2 linked regions of the Pelagibaculum spongiae genome follow. The protein of the gene in region 2 interacts with the protein of the main gene of each other region in a pairwise test. Links are inferred from orthologs where the notes say so. Each region holds a gene or a part of one and is shown on either strand. Other genes may lie near its edges.

What was found. The genes of interacting proteins can lie anywhere in the genome.
Region 1: the proteins of topA (region 2) and DC094_RS13310 interact in binary tests that used the Escherichia coli proteins (3 or more experiments, as listed by UniProt). The link is inferred for Pelagibaculum spongiae from one-to-one orthologs.

What each region holds. Positions count from the first base shown.
Region 1 is NZ_QDDL01000005.1:180,617-185,039, forward strand. What follows is about bases 36-2,986. They hold DC094_RS13310 (IMPACT family protein), read left to right. Parts: upstream 36-1,183; coding sequence 1,184-1,789; downstream 1,790-2,986. Other genes in these bases: tnpC (IS66 family transposase), read right to left, coding at 36-36; DC094_RS13305 (thioesterase family protein), read right to left, coding at 507-1,058; DC094_RS13315 (EAL domain-containing protein), read left to right, coding at 2,010-2,986. In the rest of the region: more of tnpC, read right to left, coding at 1-35; more of DC094_RS13315, read left to right, coding at 2,987-4,423.
Region 2 is NZ_QDDL01000002.1:569,519-575,534, forward strand. The notes cover bases 1,667-4,881. They hold topA (type I DNA topoisomerase), read left to right. Parts: upstream 1,667-1,984; coding sequence 1,985-4,681; downstream 4,682-4,881. Outside these bases: DC094_RS08530 (HIT family protein), read right to left, coding at 81-500; purU (formyltetrahydrofolate deformylase), read left to right, coding at 656-1,510; DC094_RS08545 (dsDNA nuclease domain-containing protein), read left to right, coding at 5,685-6,016. UniProt on the Escherichia coli protein: Releases the supercoiling and torsional tension of DNA, which is introduced during the DNA replication and transcription, by transiently cleaving and rejoining one strand of the DNA duplex.

The DNA.
Region 1 (4,423 bases), on a different replicon or contig from region 2:
TTCAGCGATGGTTTTATTAATTTCGATTGAGTCCATGCGGTTATTATCGCACAGGTTTTCAGGGTGGTTTTTTTGTCTCTGAGGCTTACTGTGGCGACTTTTTAGAAGCGGAATGCTGATGCGCTATTCTGAGCAAAAAACATTGATAATCAGGTGTGTTAATAGCAGTTTAATGCGGCGTTTAAGTGGTATTCTGAAAGAGGTGCTTAAATTCGGGAAAATATCAAAAAACCTGTCAAGCGATTTTTATATTAAATTGTGCTGAATGGTTACAATGCTACGAACAATAAAAGTGAATTTTTCATATGCCATCCTTGGTTAACTGCTTTTGAGCGGAATTGTTTTAAACAATTTTCGCTATCCAACTAACTTAGGTTTGTTGCTTAGGCATATGACTAGCTATTGAGAAAAGCGTGAACTGACGCAGCTTTTTACCCCTGAATAAATTAATTCAGGGATAAAAAAAACTGATTTTGGCGGGTTTATTTGGATTTAAATCTGAATGATCATGCTTGTTGCAGGGAAGCTTGCTTCTTTTGTTCTAGCAATTGTTTCCAAGCGATGATCTGTGGTGGCTGATTAATCCGAGGTGATTGGCTGCCTTGTGATTGCTCCAAATGATCAAGCACTTCACCCATCGCCACCGCCTTTCGTTTGTGGATAAATAAACCACGCACATGCGCAATGGCGTAAAGCTTACCGCCTGAGACAAAGCGCTGCTCTACATAAAAGTACTTTTCATCCCAGCCGACCATCCGGGTTTCCAGAGTAAACTTTTGAAATGGACTCAGCTCACGTATATAAGAGATCTCTTGGGCGTTCATGATCACTTTCCAACCACGTTTGACCACGCTAGAAAGTTGCCCCATTTCTGCCAGCATCCAAGTTCGGCCTAAATCCATCATGCCTAGATAACGGGAATTGGTTAGGTGTAGATTGATGTCGCAATCATGCGGCCAAACTCGAAAATGCATGTGGCTAGCTTGTTCAAGTGTAATAAATTGTTTGATGGTTCTGATTCTGGCAATCAGTAATAACAGGCGTAGATACAGGTTCATAGTCAATCATCTGCCGAGGCAGTTTTGCTCTTTTAAACTGAAGCGGGCCGCCATCTATATCGAATTCAAACGGGCGTTTCAATAGTTGACTGTTTATGTAGGTTATTTTCACAGGGTATATCTGAATGTTGAAGCAGTTGTCAGGTGAGCTGGTTGGTGAACAAGTTATTAAGAAAAGTCGCTTTATTGTATTGGCCAGATTTTGTCCTGATCGAGCAGCATTAGCTGAACTAAGAAAAGACGCTGAGCAGCGTTGGCCCAATGCGCGTCATTATTGTTGGGCATGGACCAGTGCCGGAACAGTACCAGCAGATATGGCGATGTCAGACGATGGTGAGCCAAAAGGAACTGCCGGAATGCCGATGTTAAAAGTGTTGGAGCTGGGTGGTTGGCGGCAAACCGGTGCGGTGGTGATTCGGTATTTTGGCGGAATAAAGCTTGGAACCGGTGGCCTTGCCAGAGCTTATGCAGGCACCTTGCAACAAATGCTGGAGCAGGCGCAGGCGCAAACCATTCCGTGGGTACCTAGAACTAATTTTTCTCTGATCGCTGATTTTTCAGTGCAATCGAGTGTGCAGCATATGCTGCAAAAGCTATCCATTATTATTAATGAGACCCGTTACTCTGGACGGGCAATTTATCAATTGAGTATGTCTCAAGAGGAACAACTTGCTCTTGAAAGTGAGCTAAAAGGTTTGCCCTGGCAGTCTTTCGTATTAAAAGAGCAATAATTTATCGAGGTTAATTTTCCCGTTATCTTTAGTGTAATTGTCTGCAAAACAACAGCGACGTCTAGCACAGATTAGTTTTTAAAGTTTTGATCAATTTTGATTTTGTATCGCTACAAAACGTAAACTATCTAGCTTTGCCTTTTCGGCTGTGTTATCAAACCAGTAACGTCAGGTTCGGTTGTGCTAGCTTCGGTTTTACCGGGCAGTTGCTGGGGTAGTAATGGGCTCATATAAGAAAGCTCTGTATTTAATAACAATTTTATGTCTTTCAGTTTTCTTCAATGCAGTATCTGCCGAGCAGGTGATGAGATTGGAATCGGCTGAGACGGTTTATCGCCCGGGTTTTGTTGCCCGATATCTGGAAGACCCACTTGCTGAGCTAAAGCCGCGCCATTTAAGACAAGCGATGTGGCAAGAGAGCTTTCTACCTACCAGAGGATCTTGGCCAGGGTTTGGTCTGAGTCAATCTGCGTGGTGGTTGACCTTTATTCTGGATAACCAATCTAAAAATACGGAAGTTTGGTGGCTAGATATTGGCTATGCGCCATTAGACAGTCTCGAGCTTTATGTATTGAACCCGTCGGGTTACCCGGAGCTGGTTGGCAAGAGCGGTGACCTATCGGGTATTCCCAAAGCGTATCGTTCTACCGGTCATGGTTTATTCAAGCTGGATATTACGACCGGCACTCGGAAAACCTATTTCTTAAGGGTGCAATCTGACAGCTTTTTAATGCTGCCAATAAAGCTGGTTTCGACCGATCAATTGTTGACTTCTACTCGAATTGAATCTTTGTTCAAAGGCATATTTTACGGTGGCTTGTTGGTATTGATTGCTTATAACTTGCTGCTTTTTACTGCTATTCGTGACACCAGTTATTTGTTGTATGTTTTTTATAGTCTGATGATTTTTCTCAACAGAGCCAGTGTTGATGGTTTGGCATTAGAGTTTTTCTGGCCAGGTGCGGTGGAATTTAACGGCCGAATGCCAATGATCAGTCTGGGGCTGGCATTAATGCTCGGCCTAATGTTTATGGGGCGGTTTTTAAAAACTGCCTATGAAATTCCGTGGCTGAAACAGATTTTATATGGTTTTTATGCATTGCTTTCGGGCTACACATTGCTGAGCTTGTTTGGCGAGCTTCGCTTAGGTGTCTGGTTGTCTGGCCCGATTATGATGCTGTGCTTTGCTCTGGTGGTGGCGGTTGCTGTTTGGTGCTTATGGCAGGGAGATAGAGCTGCTCGATTCTTTCTAGCAGCTTGGCTGGCATTAATGCTGGGGGCGATGATTAATGTTTCAGCTAGCTATAGCTGGTTGCCGGTTAATTTATTTACCTTGTATAGCGGCCACATAGGCGCAGGAATTGAAGCAGTTTTATTATCACTTGGTCTGGCTGAAAGAATTAGCCGTGATCGGCATTTAAAAGCCAATGCGCTGCAAAAGCAGCGAGATATGGCTCAAGAATTACAGCGAGCTGAAGAACGAATGATTCAGCAGGCATTTTCTGACCATTTAACCGGCCTGCCAAATCGCGCCAGTCTGGTAGCTAGAATGCGTAGCCTGACGCTTATTGGCGGACGGTATCAATTGGTGCTGCTGCAACCCATGCGTTATCAGCAAATAAAAAATACATTGGGACATGAACAAGCTGCCAAGTTACTGGTGTCTTTGGCCGGCAGAATTAGCAATTTATTACGAGACTATCCCGGTGTTCTTAATCTAGATCGACCGGCAAGAGATGCTGCGATTGCAGTTCTTGAAGGCCCTGCTTTGGCATTTATTGTTCGTACTCGTGATCAGTTGGAGCGAATCGAAAAACGATTACAAAAACTGCAACAGCCGCAAGATATTGGTGGCATGCGACTAGACCCAGGTCTGCGCGTTGGCGTTTCTAGTTTTCCAGAGCATGCTTCCCACCCGGAATTGTTACTGCAATATGCCCATGTTGCAGTAGAGCAAGCCGAAGCAAATAATAGTTTTCTGGCCTGTTATCAAGCAGAGCAGGACCCTTACAGTGAGCGACATTTAACACTGCTGGCTGATTTATCACATGCCATTAAGCGCTCGCAATTGGTGTTGGCATATCAACCTCAGTGTGATTTGGACAGCGAGCGGATTATCGGAGTGGAAGCACTATTACGCTGGCGTCATCCTAAAAATGGTTGGGTATCTCCGGCTGAATTTATTCCGATGGCAGAGCAAGGCGGCATGATGCGCGAGTTAACCCACTGGTTAATGGAAGTTGCATTACGCCAGTTGGGAATATGGCGTGAGCGGGGAATTGACATCAGCATGTCATTAAATTTATCTGCACAAAATTTGCTGGAGCCAGATCTTCCTGAAAGATTCAGCCGTTTGTTGGATAAATATCGGTTAAACCCAAAACAGCTTATCTTGGAGATTACTGAAACTACCATGATGTCCGATCCCGATCAGGCATTGATTATTTTGAGTAAATTCCATGAGCTGGGTATTCAGTTATCGATTGATGACTTTGGAACTGGCTATTCTTCGATGGCTTACTTACGCAAATTGCCGGTGAATGAAATTAAAATAGACCGCTCATTTGTTGTTGGTATGGTGCAAGAAAAGCAAGATGCACTGATTGTTAAAACCATTACGGTGATGAGTCACAA
Region 2 (6,016 bases):
TCATCCCGTATAGGAAGTGCAAGGATGCACGGATTAGGGCGAGAATGACGCGGAGGATAACAACCAGCCACGTTCAAAAATTACGCTACAAAATACTCGTTCAGCGTTTGTTTCAATTGGCTTACTCGTTCAGCCAATGCCGCCTCTGAATAAGCTTGAGCAGCAAAACGCCCCCAAATAGGACTAGGCCAAGCCAAGTCATTAGAAAAACGCGCCACATGATGCAGATGAAGCTGAGGCACCATATTGCCCAGCGCTGCAATGTTCATTTTTTCGGCCGAGAACAGCTGTTCCATGGTGGCCGCTAGTAAAGAAGACTCTTTCAGCAACTGCTGCTGATCGGCTTCAGACAAACGATGAATTTCTCGAATCTCATCTCGGCGCGGCACCAAAATACACCAAGGATACAAAGCATCTTTTGCCAGCAAAACACTGCACAAAGGAAAGTCACCTAGTTTGACGGTATCAGCAGCCAGCTGCGGATGAAGTTGAAAGGCCATGATCAGACTCGAAGGGTTATCAGTTCGTCGGGTGAAAGCGAGTTTAACGGAAATCGACTGGTTTTCAGAAAAGCTTCCTGTTAAATATTGGTCTTACCAATGATCAGTTCAGTTTTTCGTTAAAACCTTACAGCCAATATAGAGAGAGCATTCGTATGAAGCCGGTGTATCGCCTGACTGTATCTTGCCCCGATCGGGTTGGAATTGTTGCTAAAGTCAGTGAATTTATTGCCTGCCATGGTGGCTGGATTATCGAAGCCAATCACCATTCAGATACCGAGTCCGGCTGGTTTTTTATGCGACACGAAATTATCACAGACTCCATCACCATTGGTCTTGATCAGTTCAAAGCACTGTTTGCGCCAATTGCCAGCCGTTTTGAAATGGAATGGCAGATCACCGCCAGCGAGCAAAAACCTAAAGTCGTGCTGATGGTCAGCAAAGAAGCCCACTGCTTGAATGACATTTTGTTTCGCTGGAAAAGTGGCGAAATGAATTGCGATATTGTGGCGGTAATCTCTAATCACGATGATCTTCGCGGTATGTGCGAATGGATGGAAATCCCTTACCACCATGTTCCGGTCGATAAGCAAAACAAAGCACCGCACTTTGCCGCGGTCGAACAATTGATCGAACAATATCAGGCCGACACCATCATTTTGGCCCGCTACATGCAAATTTTGCCCGAAGCCGTTTGCACTCGTTATCCGGGGCAAATTATCAATATCCACCACAGTTTTTTACCCTCATTTGCCGGTGCCAAACCTTATCACCAGGCATCTGTTCGCGGGGTAAAGCTGATTGGTGCCACCTGCCATTATGTCACTACCGACTTAGATGCCGGGCCGATTATCGAGCAAGATGTTTTGAGAATTGACCATGGCGATACCACCGAAGATATGCAGCGAATGGGCCGTGATGTTGAGAAAATGGTGCTGTCACGCGGCCTGCGCTATCACCTAGAAGATCGGGTATTGCTGCACGGAAATAAAACCGTGGTTTTTGATTAAATTTCGACAAATTTTGAGCCCGTTTTTGCTGGGTAATATGAACCGTAGAAGATGCTTTACGGTTCATGTCAACCTTGACGAGGCATTAACCAAGCAATCAGCGAGCGCTACTTTCGGTTGATATCAGATCTTCTGCGGAATTAACCCGACCAGTAGCGATCATCAACTCAGCAAGTTGCTGTTTATCTGAAATAAGTTTTTGCTGACAGATTGACATATTGATCATCAGCCGCAATGGTAGCTGCGGTGCTCGGCAACTGAGCGAATTTAGCTAAAAATATCGCCAGTAATTGCAATTTACTGAAATTACGATCTATTTTGCTTCAGTAGTGATCGTTTTTGTGCCAATGAATAGCACCAAGCACATTGCGGTTACATGCATGCTTTATCTTGACGCTACGATAAAGCTGCTATATACGTTCCACCGCTCTGGAACTACCAGCGTTTATATAAGCATCATCTGCAGGGATACCAATGGGAAGATCACTGGTCATAGTCGAGTCGCCAGCCAAGGCCAAGACCATCAACAAATATCTGGGCAAAAACTTTATTGTGAAGTCCAGCGTCGGTCATATTCGTGATCTCCCTACCGCAGGGGGTAACAAAAAGCCGGTAGATGCCAGCGCCAGAGCAAAAGAATCTGCTCGGGTCCGTAAAATGGAACCCGTAGCTAAAGCTTTGCACCAGGCGAAAAAGCAAAAAAGCCAACTAATCGAACGAATGGGCATTGACCCTGACGACGGTTGGAAAGCGCGCTATGAAATCCTTCCCAATAAAGAGAAGGTGGTAGCTGAGCTGCAAAAACTGGCAGCCGATGCTGACGTCATCTACCTCGCAACGGATTTGGACCGTGAAGGGGAAGCAATTGCATGGCACTTGCAACAGGCAATCGGTGGCGACGACTCCCGATTCCGTCGCGTGGTGTTCAACGAAATCACCAAAACGGCCATCCAGGAAGCTTTCAAAGAACCTGGCAAAGTCGACCAAGACCGTGTCGATGCCCAACAAGCTCGCCGCTTCCTAGACCGTGTGGTGGGTTACATGGTTTCTCCGCTGCTGTGGAGCAAACTGGCGCGCGGTTTAAGTGCTGGGCGTGTTCAATCCGTTGCAGTGCGATTAATCGTTGAGCGTGAGCGGGAAATCCGCAAGTTCATTCCAGAAGAATTCTGGCAAATGAATGCCATGTTAAGCGACGGTCAAACTTCTAAGGAATCAGCCACCGAAGCGCTGCCATTTGAAGTCACCAAGCACAACGGCAAAGCTTACCGCCCAACCAATCAGCAACAGTCAGATGCCGCCGTCGCACTACTGCAAAATGCTGCTTATGTGGTCAGCAAGCGCGAGCAAAAGCCAACCAAGGCCAAAGCCGGCGCACCTTTTATTACCTCCACCTTGCAGCAAGCTGCCAGTACGCGTCTGGGTTTCTCTGTTAAGAAAACCATGACCATGTCGCAGCGGTTGTATGAAGGCGGCCACATCACCTACATGCGTACCGACTCAACCAACTTGAGTAGCGAAGCAGTAGAAGCGTGCCGCGAATATATTAATGAAGAGTTCGGTGCCAAATATTTACCTGAAGCACCGGTTTCTTTCTCAAGCAAGCAAGGTGCTCAAGAAGCTCACGAAGCGATTCGCCCAACCAATGTCAAAATGAAGGGTGAATTGTTATCGGATATGGAGCGTGACGCCCAACGTTTGTACCAGTTAATCTGGACTCAGTTTGTGGCATGCCAAATGCCAAACGCAGAATATCTAAGCACTTCACTAACGGTTACCGCCGGTGAATTTGAAATGAAACTGCGTGGCCGCGTTCTGATTTTTGATGGTTTCACCCGAGTCAGCAAACCTGCTAGCAAGCGCGAAGAAGACCGCGAGCTACCAGACATTAAGCAAGGGCAAATCCTCAAGCTGAACAAACTGGACCCAACCCAGCACTTCACCAAGCCAACCGCCCGCTTCACTGAAGCCGGTCTGGTTAAAGAGCTTGAGAAGCAGGGTATTGGTCGTCCATCTACCTACGCATCAATCATTTCAACCATTCAAGATCGTGGCTATGTGAAGCTGGAAAACCGCCGCTTCTACGCCGAGAAAATGGGCGATATCGTTACCGACCGTTTGGTGGAATCTTTCTCAGGTCTGATGGACTTTGGCTTTACCGCCAGCATGGAAGAAAACCTCGACCAGATCGCTAGAGGCAAACAGCAGTGGATCAACACGCTGGACAACTTCTATGAAGGATTCTCTGAGCAGCTGTTAAAAGCCAACAAGCCTTCTGAAGATGGCGGTATGCGCGCTAACACGCCAACCGACATTGGCGATGTTAATTGCCCAGATTGCAGCCGCCCAATGATGATTCGTACCGCCAGCACCGGTGTATTCCTCGGTTGTAGCGGCTATGCCTTGCCACCGAAAGAACGTTGCAAGTGCACCATCAACCTAACCGCAGGCGACGAAGCCATCGCTGCCGGCCTGGAAGATGAAGAAGCCGAAACTAATGCATTGCGTGCCAAGCGCCGTTGCCCAATTTGTGAAACGGCAATGGAAGCGTATCTGATCGATGAAAAACGCAAATTGCATGTTTGCGGTAATAACCCAGATTGCCCCGGCCATGAAATTGAAACCGGCGAATTCCGCATTAAAGGCTACGACGGCCCAATTATCGAATGTGATAAATGTGGCGAAGACATGCAGCTGAAAAACGGCCGTTTCGGCAAATATTTCGGTTGTACCGGCGAAGATTGTAAAAATACCCGCAAACTATTAAAGAGCGGTCAGGCTGCGCCACCGAAAATGGATCCGATCGATATGCCGGATCTGCAGTGTTTAAAGGTGGACGACCATTACGTATTACGTGACGGCGCCTCAGGCTTGTTCCTGGCAGCATCTGGCTTCCCGCGTAACCGCGAGACCCGTGCGCCATTAGTGAGCGAAATCGCACCAGTAAAAGCCCAGTTACCAGAGAAATATCATTTCCTGTGTGACGCTCCACAAAAAGATACCGACGGAAATCCAACGACTATTCGTTATTCCCGTAAAACAGCCCAGCAATATATTATGTCTGAAATTGAAGGCAAAGCGACCGGCTGGAAAGGTTTCTTCAGTGACGGCAAATGGGCAATTGAAGAAAAGAAAGTTAAGGCAAAAGCCAAAGCAAAGCCGAAAGACGAATAGTTTTTCGCTGACTTTGCATTGAACAAAAAAAGCGCTTCGGCGCTTTTTTTGTGCCTGTAACCCGGAGTTAATTGTTGGGCACCACTAAACACAAACACCGCATTGAATTGCTGGGCAACGCGTCATCCTCGCCAGGGATTGGCGGGGACCCATGGACAGGGAAGTTAAACCAGCAACTACCTACCAACCTCAACCATTACCATCCATGGCTTATAGATTCCGGCTTCCCTGCCCGGAATGACGGTATGGAGTAACTTGCTGGCCCTTGCATCACCCTCACCAACCGCGCTGTAACCACAGAGCTCGATTTATTACACTGCACTCGCGACACAACCATCACACCCCGTTCATTGCTTGGCAGCACTTACAACACCACCGCAGCTAATTGCTGGGCAACGCGTCATCCTGCACATGGAAGTACGGGATCCATGGCCAGGGACGGTAAAATCTGTACGCTCTAATGCTCAATCCCATCCAACCCAATCACAATGGATGGGAACACCTATAGCAGCGGCAACCACCTAGCTCTATTTAATACACCGAACACGCAACAAATAAAATCCACAAAGCATATTAACTATTGCTATACCCCAGTGATAAAGGAGGATCAAATAAATAATAAAAGTATGCACCCTGATATTTTCAATCCGATCCACATATGCTCTGATTACACTCAAAATCAACGCCACAGCATTAAAATCATACCTAATGAACACCCAAATCAAGCATTTACATTGACCAAAAGAAATTCCATTATAGAATCAGCAACAAGCAATGGATTAAATATCCCCCGCTGAGGCATATTCACGTTTATCGTAACTGTGAAAAAACACAGTTGTCCTAACTAAGTTGAAATGCACAGTACATTTTTTAAACTGGCTGAAACAATGCTCAAGTTGAGACAACACTATTTAAATTGACAGTCTTTTAATATCTATATCTGGCTAATATTGATTTCAATTGAGTGATCATAGATAGTGGCAACTGCTAAAGGGGTTTTATAATGATAAGTAGCAATGCTGGTGTGGAAGGTTCATCTGGATATTCTTTTCAGCGATGCTGTGTCGTTTTCCTTATATTTGATAACCAAGAAGAATTATCGCAAAAAAATTATTTTGTTTGCATGGAACACCATGAAGACTTTCTTTTTGCGTTTTTAGATGAAGAGGGGAAGATTCAAAATATTGATACATACCAGGCAAAAAAATCAAGCAAGGATTGGTCAATAAACACAGATCTCCGTGAAATAATTGGAAAGATAACATTAGTTGGAAAAGAACTTCTTAATGACAAACACCCAAAATCAGATGATTACTACCACACTCTTGGTTTTTT